Regions from separate parts of the Saccharopolyspora sp. NPDC049357 genome, predicted to be linked through region 1. Evidence: riboswitches for the same ligand, from Rfam matches in the RefSeq annotation. Region 1 holds a riboswitch; each other region holds the start of a gene.
The links. Region 1 has a riboswitch for glycine ahead of gcvT (glycine cleavage system aminomethyltransferase GcvT). Riboswitches for the same ligand answer to the same signal wherever they lie in the genome.
Positions count from the first base shown of each region.

Region 2: another riboswitch for glycine. It lies ahead of gcvP (aminomethyl-transferring glycine dehydrogenase); the one in region 1 lies ahead of gcvT (glycine cleavage system aminomethyltransferase GcvT).
Region 3: another riboswitch for glycine. It lies ahead of gcvH (glycine cleavage system protein GcvH); the one in region 1 lies ahead of gcvT (glycine cleavage system aminomethyltransferase GcvT).

Region 1 is NZ_JBFAQJ010000026.1:78,163-82,408, forward strand. It holds gene AB0J91_RS21400 (acyl-CoA dehydrogenase family protein) at 1-447, opposite strand, end outside; gene AB0J91_RS21405 (TetR/AcrR family transcriptional regulator) at 553-1,179, shown strand; glycine riboswitch at 1,384-1,480, shown strand; glycine riboswitch at 1,482-1,581, shown strand; gene gcvT (glycine cleavage system aminomethyltransferase GcvT) at 1,701-2,804, shown strand; gene glyA (serine hydroxymethyltransferase) at 2,834-4,114, shown strand.
Region 2 is NZ_JBFAQJ010000073.1:7,355-11,600, forward strand. It holds gene gcvH (glycine cleavage system protein GcvH) at 1-85, shown strand, start outside; gene garA (glycogen accumulation regulator GarA) at 204-671, shown strand; gene AB0J91_RS32485 (bifunctional nuclease family protein) at 1,066-1,542, shown strand; gene AB0J91_RS32490 (MerR family transcriptional regulator) at 1,814-2,386, shown strand; glycine riboswitch at 2,470-2,566, shown strand; gene gcvP (aminomethyl-transferring glycine dehydrogenase) at 2,729-4,246, shown strand, end outside.
Region 3 is NZ_JBFAQJ010000040.1:41,482-45,727, forward strand. It holds gene AB0J91_RS26540 (helix-turn-helix domain-containing protein) at 1-1,395, opposite strand, end outside; glycine riboswitch at 1,506-1,601, shown strand; gene gcvH (glycine cleavage system protein GcvH) at 1,751-2,122, shown strand; gene AB0J91_RS26550 (L-serine ammonia-lyase) at 2,154-3,509, shown strand; gene AB0J91_RS26555 (MarR family transcriptional regulator) at 3,665-4,132, shown strand; gene AB0J91_RS26560 (organic hydroperoxide resistance protein) at 4,129-4,246, shown strand, end outside.

The DNA.
Region 1 (4,246 bases):
GCCGTCGCGAACGGCGGTGGTGCGCAGGTTCTTGGCGTCCGAACCCGCGCCGGGCTCGGTGATGGCGAAGCAGGACTTGCGGGTGCCCTCGATGGTCGGCAGCAGGTAGCGCTGCTTCTGCTCCTCGTTGGCGTAGTAGAGGATGTTGTCGGCGTAGCCGCCGAAGCGGAACGGCACGTAGGTGCGGCCGAGCTCGACCTCGATCAGCGCCGTCATGACGGCCGAGAGGTCCATGCCGCCGTACTCCTCCGGCGTCTGGACGCCCCAGAACCCGGCCTCCTTGGCCTTGTCCTGGAGTTCGAGCAGCTCGTCCTTGGTGAGACCGCGCTGACCCGCCCGCTCCCTGCGCAGCACCTCCGGCTCCAGCGGCATGAGCTCCCGCTGGACGAAGTTGCGCACCCAGTCGCGGATGTCGCGCTCGGTGTCGGAGAGCGAGAAGTCGACCATCGCGTGGTTCCTTTCCGTGCAGGCCGGTAACTAACACCGTTAGTTTTATGGCAGCCTAGAACCGTCCCGGCGCACGCCGCAAGGGTTCCGGTGAGGAGACAGACGTTGCCCAGACCCAGCACACCCCGACTCTCCCCGGAACTCATCCGAAGGTCCGGGCTGGAGATCATCGACACCGAGGGCCTGGAGGCGCTCTCGATGCGCAGGCTGGCCGAGCGCCTCGACGTGCGCGCCGCGTCGCTGTACAACCACGTGGCCACCAAGGAAGACCTGCTGCACGAGATCGCCGACGAGGTGATGAGCGCGGTCGACGTCTCCGACTTCGACCGGGACTGGGCCGCCGGCCTGCGCACCTGGGCCCGCTCCTACCGCGCCGCCCTGGTCGACCACCCGAACCTGGTCCCGTTCATCGCCTACGGCCCGGCCCGGCGCGATTCGGCCCTGCGCGCCGCCGACGCCGTCCACGGCGGCCTCACCCGGGCCGGCTGGCCGCAGCGCTACGCCACGATGATCGGCGCCTCGACGAAGTACCTGGTCATCGGCTCGGCCATGGGCTCGTTCAGCCACGGCTTCCCAGCCGACGCCACGGTCTACGCCAACCGCTTCCCGCACCTCAGCAGGGCCCACCTGCTCCACCAGAAGGCGGCGGAAATAGACGCCGCCAGCTTCGAACTCGCCCTCTCAGCCCTCATCGACGGCCTCAAGACCCAACTCGAAGACCTCACCGGATGAACCACGCATGCCACCATCAGGCGAACCAGGCCCTGAGACGGGTGCTCGGCCTTTTCGCCCCTTGGTGAACCGCGCCTCTCGCGCGCAGCCCCGCAACCATCCGGAAAGCCGCTGCGCAAGGGTTGAGATCACTCGGTCTTCCTGTTGACTGGGGGTGGGGCGGTTCGTAGCGTCTGTGAGCGGTACAACCGAATACCGCGCCGATGACGTCTCGCGGGAGAGACCTCGTCCTCGCCGGACGAGGCGCCGAAGGAGCAATACTCCCCAGTAAACTCTCAGGCACCGTTACCGCAGGACACCAGGCGAATCACGGAGAAAAGCAGGAGCATCGCGCTTCTCGCCCACGGTGCAAACCACCCCGCCGGGTGGTGAAACTCTCAGGCCAATGACTCCGGGGAGACCCCGCCCGACCAGCGCAGACCGCGACGGTCGGGGGTCGAGGCGCCCCGGATAAGGTTGGGCGCGTGAGCTGACCGGCCCTCGACTGCCGACCGGCACGCCCACCCAGGAGGAGTTTCACCATGTCATCGCCCCGCCGGACACCGCTGCACGCGGTGCACGAATCCCTCGGCGCCACCTTCACCGAGTTCGCCGGCTGGCAGATGCCGGTTCGCTACAGCAGCGACACCGCCGAGCACAACGCGGTGCGCACGGGCGCCGGCCTGTTCGACCTCACGCACATGGGCGAGATCCTGATCAGCGGCCCGCAGGCCGCCGAGGCGCTGGACTACGCGCTGGTCGCCAACGCCTCCGCCATCACCCCCGGTCGCGCCCGCTACACCATGATCTGCAACGACTCCGGCGGTGTGCTCGACGACCTGATCGTCTACCGGCTCGCCGAGCAGGAGTTCCTGGTCGTGGCCAACGCCGCGAACGCCGCCGTGGTCTCCGCCGAGCTGGCCGAGCGGGTCTCCGGTTTCGACGCCGCGCACTCCGACGCCTCCGACGACTACGCGCTGATCGCGGTGCAGGGCCCGAACGCGGTGGCGATCCTGGCGCCGCTGACCGACACCGACCTGAGCACCGTCAAGTACTACGCGGGCTACCCCTCGACGGTCGCGGGCAAGGACGTGCTGCTGGCGCGCACCGGCTACACCGGCGAGGACGGATTCGAGCTGTTCACCGCCCCCGGCGACGCCGAGGCCGTCTGGCAGGCGCTGACCTCCTCCGGCGCCGAGCACGGCCTGCAGCCGGCAGGGCTGTCCTGCCGCGACACGCTGCGCCTGGAAGCGGGCATGCCGCTGTACGGCAACGAGCTGTCCGCGGAGCTGACGCCCTTCCACGCGAACCTCGGCCGAGTGGTCAAGCTGGACAAGGACGCCGACTTCGTCGGCAAGTCCGCGCTGGCCGCGGTTGCCGAGAAGCCCACCGAGCGCACCCTGGTGGGACTGACCACCGACCAGCGGCGGGCGCCGCGCCACGGTTACCGCGTCCTCGACGCCGACGGCGCCGAGATCGGCGAGGTCACCAGCGGCGCACCGTCCCCGACCCTCGGGCACCCGATCGGGATGGCCTACGTCGACCGGGAGCACAGCGAACCCGGCACGGCCCTGCAAGTCGACATCCGAGGCCGCAACGTCGCGGTGCGGGTCGTCGAGCTGCCGTTCTACCGCCGCAACGCCTGACTCCAGAAAGAAACAGGAGGCACACACTGATGTCGAACCCGGATCTGTTCAACGATGCCCTGGCAACGGTTGACCCGGAGGTGGCAGCGGCGGTCGGCGCCGAGCTGGGTCGCCAGCAGAACACCCTGGAGATGATCGCCTCGGAGAACTTCGCGCCGCAGGCCGTGCTGCAGGCGCAGGGCTCGGTGCTGACCAACAAGTACGCCGAGGGCTACCCGGGCAAGCGCTACTACGGCGGCTGCGAGCACGTCGACGTCGTCGAGCAGCTGGCCATCGACCGCATCAAGGACCTCTTCGGCGCCAGCTACGCCAACGTGCAGCCGCACTCGGGCGCGCAGGCCAACGCCGCGGCGATGTTCGCGCTGCTCAAGCCGGGCGACACCATCATGGGCCTGGACCTGGCCCACGGTGGTCACCTCACCCACGGCATGCGGATCAACTTCTCCGGCAAGCTCTACAACGTCGTGCCGTACCACGTCGCCGAGTCCGACCACCGGGTCGACATGGACGAGGTCGCGCGCCTGGCGCGGGAGAACAAGCCGCAGCTGATCGTCGCGGGCTGGTCGGCCTACCCGCGTCAGCTGGACTTCAAGCGGTTCCGGGAGATCGCCGACGAGGTCGGCGCCTACCTGATGGTCGACATGGCGCACTTCGCCGGTCTGGTGGCCGCGGGCCTGCACCCGTCGCCGCTGCCGCACGCGCACGTGGTCACCACGACCACGCACAAGACGCTGGGCGGCCCGCGCGGTGGTGTGATCCTGTCCAACGACGAGGAGTTCACCAAGAAGTTCAACTCCGCGGTCTTCCCCGGTCAGCAGGGCGGCCCGCTGGAGCACGTGATCGCGGGCAAGGCGGTGGCCTTCAAGATCGCCGCCGGCGAGGAGTTCAAGGACCGCCAGCGCCGCACGGTCGAGGGCGCCCGGATCCTGGCCGAGCGCCTGCTGGCCTCCGACACCACCGAGGCCGGTGTCTCGCTGGTCTCCGGCGGCACCGACGTGCACCTGGTGCTGGTGGACCTGCGCAACTCCGAGCTGGACGGCAAGCAGGCCGAGGACCGGCTCCACGAGATCGGCATCACGGTCAACCGCAACGCCGTCCCGAACGACCCCCGCCCGCCGATGGTCACCTCGGGTCTGCGGATCGGCACGCCCGCGCTGGCCACCCGCGGTTTCGGCAAGGAGGAGTTCACCGAGGTCGCCGAGGTGATCGCGCAGGCCCTCAAGCCGAACTTCGACGAGTCGATCAGCGCGGAGCTGCGCACCCGCGTGGAGGCCCTGGCCGCCAAGCACCCGCTCTACCCGAACCTCTGATCGTCTGAGCGAAAACGCCGCGTTCCGGTCGCGATGTCCGGAACGCGGCGTTTTTTCGTTCACGCTCCGATGTGGACCGAACGCGTCGCGCGAGGATGCCCTTTCGGTATCTCCTGAACTCTTGCCGCAGGT
Region 2 (4,246 bases), on a different contig from region 1:
GGTGGAGATCCGGCTCGCCGACCCGGAGCAGCTGGCCGGTCTGCTCGACGCCGATGGTTACCAGAAGCTGATCGACCAGGCATGATCGTCCTGCCGGGAGGCATCCGTGGGACGATGACGGGAGTCGCTCGTTCCGAGGCTGTCCAGGCACGGTACGTTGGGCGCATACTTGGCACGATCTATCCGCGTAGAGGAGAGCTCAGGTGAGCCAAAACAGCGGCTTCGGCGACGTTCCGCCGGAGCAGTCACCGGAGACCACCTCGGTCTTCAGGCCCTTCCTCTCGGAGCCGGAAAGCACCGAGAGCGCGGCCCCGGAGCCTGCCCCCGCATCCGGGGTCGATGCGCTGCCGGCGGGTTCCGCCCTGCTGGTGGTCAAGCGCGGCCCCAACGCGGGTTCGCGGTTCCTGCTGGATCGGGAGACCACCAGCGCCGGCCGGCACCCGGACAGCGACATCTTCCTCGATGACGTGACGGTGTCCCGGCGGCACGCCGAGTTCCGCCGCGAGGGCAACGACTTCGTGGTGGTCGACGTGGGCAGCCTCAACGGCACCTACGTGAACCGGGAGCCGGTGGACACCTCGGTGCTCGCCAACGGCGACGAGGTCCAGATCGGGAAGTTCCGCCTGGTCTTCCTGACCGGGCCGATCGATGGGGGCCAGGGCGGCCGCTGAGGCCGTCGAACAGGGCTTTTCAACCCGTCAGCGGGGCGGCGCCACGAGGCGTCGCCCCGCTGACGCATGAGGCAGCTGCGCGGCCCGCGCGCGGATCTCGTCCCTCCTCGCCGGGAATTTCCCGGCGCCACAAGCGGTTTTGACAGCGCAGCAGGGCAGTTCCGGCGGGTTCGACCGGGCTCTGCGCGGTGTATCGTGCTGGGTATTGCTCAACGACGAGCTCGCCAGCGGTCCGGGCCGCGAGCCCCGACTACAACGACCGCGACGGTGGTGGTCCGCCGGGACCGCCGATGGAAGGGCGTGTCCGCCGTATCGCGGGTAGCGTCGGAGGCGTCGGTGCGGGACCCTCGACGGGGATGTCACGCTTCGGCGCGCTGGAGGAGGCGATGTGACGATGAGCAGCGAGATGCGCGTCGTCGGCGTGCGAGTTGAACTACCAGCCAACCAGCCGATCCTGCTGTTGCGCGAGGCTCAGGGTGAGCGCTACCTGCCGATCTGGATCGGATCGGTCGAAGCGACGGCCATCGCCCTGGAGCAGCAGGGCGTGCGGCCCCAGCGGCCGCTCACGCACGACCTGCTCAAGGACGTCATCGGAGCCCTGGGCCGCGACCTGGAGCAGGTGCGGATCACCGACCTGCAGGAGGGCACCTTCTTCGCCGAGCTGGTGTTCGACGGTGATGTGCGGGTTTCCGCGCGGCCGAGCGACTCGGTGGCGCTGGCGCTGCGCATCGGAGTTCCGATCCACGCCGACGAGTCGGTCCTCGACGAGGCCGGGCTGATCATTCCGGACGAGCAGGAGGACGAGGTGGAGAAGTTCCGCGAGTTCCTCGACTCCGTCTCCCCGGAGGACTTCCGCGGTGCCGACACCTGAGGACCGACGCTTCGGGTTCTAGTCCGAACAGACCACACCGGCCCCCGGGTTGCACCAGCAGCCCGGGGGCCGGGTTCTTGCGCCGGCCAACGAGAGCGCGCGCGGCCCGCGCGTCGCGTTGACCCGCCTGCTCAGCGGGCATACCTTCGGACTTACGCGAATTGCCCCGGTGTGATTCAGCCGGTGTACGGCTTCGCGGCCCTGGACCGCAAACGGTCCGGGCGCTGGTGATCGTCGTCGTCGGCTTCGGGCCGGACGAGGGGAGGCAGGCGTGGTGGAGGAAGCAGCGACCTCGGATGCTGCGGAGCAGGGTGAGCTGTTCCCCGACGCCTCTGCCCCGGACGAACTGGTCGGTTACCGCGGGCCGGCGGCCTGCCAGATCGCGGGCATCACCTACCGGCAGCTCGACTACTGGGCGCGCACCAAGCTGGTCGGGCCGTCCATCCGCGGTGCTGCCGGATCGGGCTCGCAGCGGTTGTACTCGTTCAAGGACATCCTGGTGCTCAAGGTCGTCAAGCGTCTGCTGGACACCGGGGTATCGCTGCACAACATCCGAGTCGCGGTGGAGCACCTTCGCAAGCGCGGCGTTCAGGACCTGGCGAAGCTGACGTTGTTCAGCGACGGCACCACGGTCTACGAGTGCACCTCCGCGGAGGAGGTGGTCGATCTGCTGCAGGGCGGGCAGGGAGTGTTCGGCATCGCGGTCAGCGGTGCGATGCGCGAGATCAGCGGGACCATCCACGAGTTCCCGGCCGAGCGCGCCGACGGTGGCGAGAACATCGAGTCGGCGATCAACGACGAGCTCGCGGCTCGCCGCCGTGACCGCCAAGCGGAGACCGGCTGAACCACCGGTGCCCGCCATCTGTGCGGTAGGCGACATTGATGGTCTGATAGACGCTGTTGATCGGGTACTCTGAGCGCCATCGCCGACCCCGTGCGGGAGAGTCCGGTCCTGACCAGGACCGGCGCCGAAGGAGCAACTCTCCCCGACAACCTCTCAGGCCACCTGGACCGCACGGGCGAGATACCTCTGGAAAGCGGGCACACCTACTGGTGGGCCCCGCCGACGGTGCAAGCCCGGTCCGCCGGGTGAAGCTCTCAGGCGTTCGCTTCGCGAACGGGGACAGAGGGGGAGAGCAGCATCCGCTGCCGCCCTTTGTTCGCCGCGATGATTGAGGTTTTGGCGATGACCGACGCGACGCACGACCGCATCCCTCTGGCCGCGCTGGAGCACGGCAGGCCGTTCGCTGACCGCCACGTCGGCCCGATGCCCGCCGAGCTGGCCCGCATGCTCGACGTCATCGGCGTCGGCTCCCTGGAAGAACTGGGGCAGAAGGCCGTCCCGGACACCATCCGCGAGGGCGACCTGCAGCTGTCGCTGCCGGAACCGGCCACCGAGACCGAGGCGCTGGCGGAGCTGCGCGACCTCGCCGGTCGCTGCACCCCGCACACCGAGATGATCGGCCTGGGCTACTACGGCACGGTCACCCCACCGGTGATCCTGCGCAACGTGCTGGAGAGCCCTGCCTGGTACACCGCCTACACGCCCTACCAGCCGGAGATCTCGCAGGGCCGGCTGGAGGCGCTGCTGAACTTCCAGACGATGGTCGCCGACCTGACCGGCGTGCCCGTCTCCAACTCCTCGATGCTCGACGAGGCCACCGCCGCGGCCGAGGGCATGACCCTGGTGCGCCGCGCGGGCAAGTCCAAGTCGCCGCGCTTCCTGGTCGACGCCGACACGCTGCCGCAGACCATCGCGGTCATCGAGACCCGCGCCGAACCGCTGGGCATCGAGGTCGTGGTCGCCGACCTGACCTCCGGTGAGCTGCCCGAGGGCGAGTTCTTCGGCGCGTTGCTGTCCTACCCGGGCGCCTCCGGCGCGGTGCGCGACCAGGAGGCCCTGATCGCCGCGCTCCACGAGCGGGGCGCGAAGGTCGTGGTGGCCACCGACCTGCTGGCGCTGACGCTGCTGCGCGCGCCCGGCGAGATCGGTGCCGACGTCGTCGTGGGGAGCACCCAGCGCTTCGGCGTGCCGATGGGCTTCGGCGGTCCGCACGCCGGGTTCATGGCCGTGGCCAAGGGCCTGGAGCGGCAGCTGCCGGGCCGCCTGGTGGGCGTGAGCGTCGACGTCGAGGGCAACCAGGCGTACCGGCTCGCGCTGCAGACCCGCGAGCAGCACATCCGCCGTGAGAAGGCCACCAGCAACATCTGCACCGCGCAGGTGCTGCTGGCCGTGGTTGCCTCGATGTACGCGGTCTACCACGGTCCGGACGGGCTCAAGGCGATCGCGACCCGCGCGCACCGGATGGCCGGTGTGCTCGCCGAGCAGCTGCGCCGCGGTGGTGTCGAGGTCGTGCACGGCGAGTTCTTCGACACCGTGGTCGCCAAGGTCCCCGGCAAGGCCGACGAGGTCCTGGCGGCCGCGCGCCGCGGCGGGGTGAACCTGCGCCGCGTGGACTCCGACCACGTGGGCATCAGCTGCGACGAGACCACCACCCGCGCCCACCTGGCCGCGGTGTGGGAGGCCTTCGGCGTGACCGCCGGTGACGTCGAACAGCTCGACGTCGAGACCGAGGACGCGCTGCCGGTCGCGCTGGCCCGCACCTCGGAGTACCTGACGCACCCGGTGTTCCACACGCACCGCTCCGAGACCTCGCTGCTGCGCTACCTGCGGCAGCTGTCGGACAAGGACATCGCGCTTGAC
Region 3 (4,246 bases), on a different contig from region 1:
GTCTCCCGGGTGCCGCAGCCACGCGTGCAGGGTGGCCTGGTAGTCGGTGCCCTGCCCGCGATCGTGCTCCCGCAGCACCGCCAAGGGACCCAGCGCGGCAACACCGGCGTCGGTGGCCGCGCCGGCCATCCGGCTGAGGACCAGCAGGTGCCACAGGTCCTCGTAGACCGCGACGGGTTGCCGCACCAACCCCGTGCGCAGCATCCCGATCAGCTCATCGGCCTGGGCTCGGGAGCCCGGGATGTCGGTGACCGCCACGGAAGTTCCCACCGCGACGAGCGGGCGAGGGGACAGGTCGTGCGACAGCAGCGCCTGTCGCAGCTCCGGCCAGCCGCCTCCACGAGCCCGGTCGGGCACCAGCGCGTAGAGCACGGTGCCGATCTCGGTGACCAGCGGCCGTCGTCCGATGCCCCGCGTGATCCACTCCCACATCGCCAGCCGCTGTCCCTCGGCCGGCTCGTCGGAGGCGGGCATCTCGATCGCGATCACGCGGTGCTCCTCGTTGGGCACCGCCAGTTCGCTGGCCGCCCCCCGCCAGCCGTCACTGCCGTCGAGCAGCAGCCGCACCTGCTCGGCCGTCCTCCGCCGCTGCACGTCGGCGACCGCGCGCCAGCGCAACAACTGCAACGCCACCAGCGGTGCGGTGTCGGCGAAGGCGGTCGCGCGCTCCTCCGAGACGGGGCCGGGCACCACCGCCCACATCGAGCCCAGCAGCTCGCCGCCCATCCTGATCGGCATCACCAGACGCGGCAGCGTCCCGTCCTGCTGAGCGGGCACGAAGATCGCCGAACTGCCCTTGATGAGCTGCCGGAACGTGCCGCGGGCGCGGAACTTCGCGAGCACGTCGTCCGGTTGTTTGCGACCCATGATCGTGGAGATCCGCGCCGGGTCGGTCAGGTCCTGCCTGGCCGAGTACGCCAGCACCTGCGAATGGGCGTCTTCGATGGTCACCGGCGCGTCCACGACGTCGGCGACCGCATCGGCGAGCCTGAACAGGTCCGCGACACCGATACCGCTCTCCTCCGCCTGCCTGATCCCGCCCGCCAAGGCCGCGCGGATCAGCCACACCAGCTGCGCCCACGCGGTGCCGGGACGCACCTCCACCAGTGCCACGTCGGCGCCGCGCACGGCTTCCACGACAGCGGCCTCGGCCGACACCGGTGGCTTGAGCAGCACCGCGGCCGCGCCCTGCTCACCGCAGTCGCGCACCAGCCGCACCGCCTGCTCGACGTCGTTGATCCCCACACCCAGCACCAGGTCGCCGCCGGTCGCCGTCGTGGGCTGATCCGGTTCGGCGATCACCACGTCACCGGCGACGGTGTTGGGCTCCGGGCTGATCACGGTGCGCAGCAGGGCCGGGCCCACCCTCTCGACCAGTGCCCGGATGTCGAGCATCGAAGGGTCCTCCTCGACCAAGGGCGTGCCGGCGGAGATCACATGTGCATTGACAGTCTCGCTGGCCCGTTTATCGTTGCTGAGCAAGTCGACAATCGCATACCGGCCATCGACCCCGTGCGGGAGAGACCCTGCCACCAGTGCAGGGCGCCGAAGGAGCAACACTCCCCAGCAAACTCTCAGGCACCCATGACCGCTCGGGCGAGGCAACTCTGGAAAGCGTCCGTCGTCACCGACGGGCCACCCACGGTGCAAGCCGCTCGCGCGGCGAAGCTCTCAGGTTCCGCAACAGAGGGGGAGGCCCAGCCGAAACCGGGGACCGACGTCCCTTCGAAACAGCTATGGAGCCTCCCTCATGACGCTGCCCACGAACCTGTCCTACACCGAAGAGCACGAGTGGATCGACGACCGCGGCGAGATCGCGCGCATCGGCATCACCGAGCACGCCGCCAGCGCCCTCGGTGACATCGTCTTCGTCCAGCTCCCCGAGGTCGGCGACCAGATCGAGTCCGGCCAGGCGTGTGGTGAGCTGGAGTCCACCAAGTCCGTCAGCGACCTGTTCGCGCCCGTCACCGGCGAGGTCGTGGCCATCAACGAGTCCGTTGTGGACGACCCGGCCGTGGTCAACTCCGACCCCTACGGCGAGGGCTGGCTGATCGAGGTGCGCGTCACCGAGACGGGCGCGACCCTCACCGCAGAGCAGTACTCCGAATTGATCAACGAGTAGCCGCGGAGCCCGGAACGAGGCGAGGCGATCAATGACGATCAGTGTCTTCGACCTGTTCTCGGTGGGGATCGGCCCGTCCAGTTCGCACACGGTGGGGCCCATGCGCGCAGCGCAGCGGTTCACCGCGAAGCTGCGGGCGAACGGGACCATCTCCAAGGTCAACAGGGTCAAAGCGGAGTTGTTCGGTTCCCTTGGCGCGACCGGTCGCGGTCACGGCAGTCCGAACGCGGTCCTGCTCGGGCTGGAAGGGCATCGCCCGGAGTCGGTGGATCCGGTGGCCGGCGCGCAGCGCGTCGACGAGATCGACGAGAGCGGGCTGCTGCGGCTCGGCGGTGATCACGTGCTGTCGTTCACCAGTGCGCGAGACCTGGTGTTGCACCGGCGCAAATCGCTGCCGGAACACCCCAACGGCATGCGCTTCACCGCCATCGGCAACGACGGGAGCGAGCTGGAGTCGGCGGTCTTCTACTCGGTGGGCGGCGGCTTCGTCGTCGATGAGGGCGCGGCCGGCGCCGACCGGATCAAAGCGGATGACACAGCGGTTCCCATGCCCTTCAGCACGGGCGCCGATCTGCTGATCCGCAGCGCCGAGTCGGGTCTGCCGATCAGCGGGGTGATGCTCGCCAACGAGCTGTCCTGGCGGGAGGAACCCGCGGTGCGGGCGGGGCTGCTGGACATCTGGCGGGTGATGCGGGAATGCGTCGACAACGGTTGCCGCAACACCGGTGAGCTGCCCGGCGGCTTGAAGGTGCGCAGGCGCGCGGCCGAGTTGGCCGCGAAGCTGACCGCTCAGGACGATCCGCTGGAGTGGGTCACCCTGTTCGCGCTGGCGGTCAACGAGGAGAACGCCGCGGGCGGGCGCGTGGTGACCGCGCCGACCAACGGCGCGGCGGGCATCGTGCCCGCGGTGCTGCACTACTACGCGCGGTTCGTGCCGGGTGCCGACGAGGACGGCGTGGTGCGCTTCCTGCTCACGGCCGGGGCCATCGGGGTGCTGTTCAAGGAGAACGCGTCGATCTCGGGTGCGGAGGTCGGCTGTCAGGGTGAAGTCGGTTCGGCGTGCTCGATGGCCGCAGCAGGCCTGGCCGAAGTGCTCGGTGGCACGCCGAGCCAGGTGGAGAACGCCGCGGAGATCGCGATGGAGCACAACCTGGGGCTCACCTGCGATCCGATCGGAGGTCTGGTGCAGATCCCGTGCATCGAGCGCAACGCGGTGGCCTCGGTCAAGGCGATCACCGCTGCCCGGATGGCGTTGCGCGGCGACGGCACGCACTTCGTGTCCCTCGACAAGGTCATGAAGACGATGCGGGAGACCGGGCGCGACATGAAGGTCAAGTACAAGGAGACCGCACGCGGCGGATTGGCCGTCAACGTCATCGAGTGCTGAGCGGCGGCCCGAGGTGAGGATGGGAACCTTCCTGTCATCACCTCGGGCCGCTCTGCTGCGCTGACCTGCGGCGTCGAAATCTCACGCGATCAACGACGGGACGCGTGCGCGCCATTTAGTTGCGCACAACTGAATTGTGCGCTACGGTTTGTCTCGTGACGACGGAATCGACGCTGGACCGGCTGCTCTGCTTCGCGCTGCACAGCGCGTCGCGGGCCTTCACCAACCTCTACCGGCCGTTCCTCGACGAGGTCGGCCTGACCTACCCGCAGTACCTCGTGATGCTGGTGCTGTGGGAGCGCGAGTCGCTGACGGTCAAGGAGCTGGGAAACCTGCTCCGGCTCGATTCGGGAACGTTGTCGCCGCTGCTGAAACGACTCCAGACCCGTGGGCTGCTCGTCCGCACGCGCAGCGAGACCGATGAGCGGTCCGTTCGCGTCGAGGTCACCGACGAGGGGCGCGCGTTGCGGCAGCAGGCGCGCGACATCCCGCAGCGGATGGTCTCCGCGACCGGGATGGACCTCGGCGAGGTCGAGCAGCTGCGGTCCACGTTGGAAAACCTGACGACCACGTTGAACGACGCGGCACGCCGGGTCACCGAGAATCGGGAGACGAAGGCATGACAGTTCTCTACACGGCGGAGGCCACCGCGACCGGCGAAGGTCGCAGCGGACGCACGCGCACCTCGGACGGCTTGGTCGACCTCGAGCTGGCCATCCCCAAGGAGATGGGCGGCC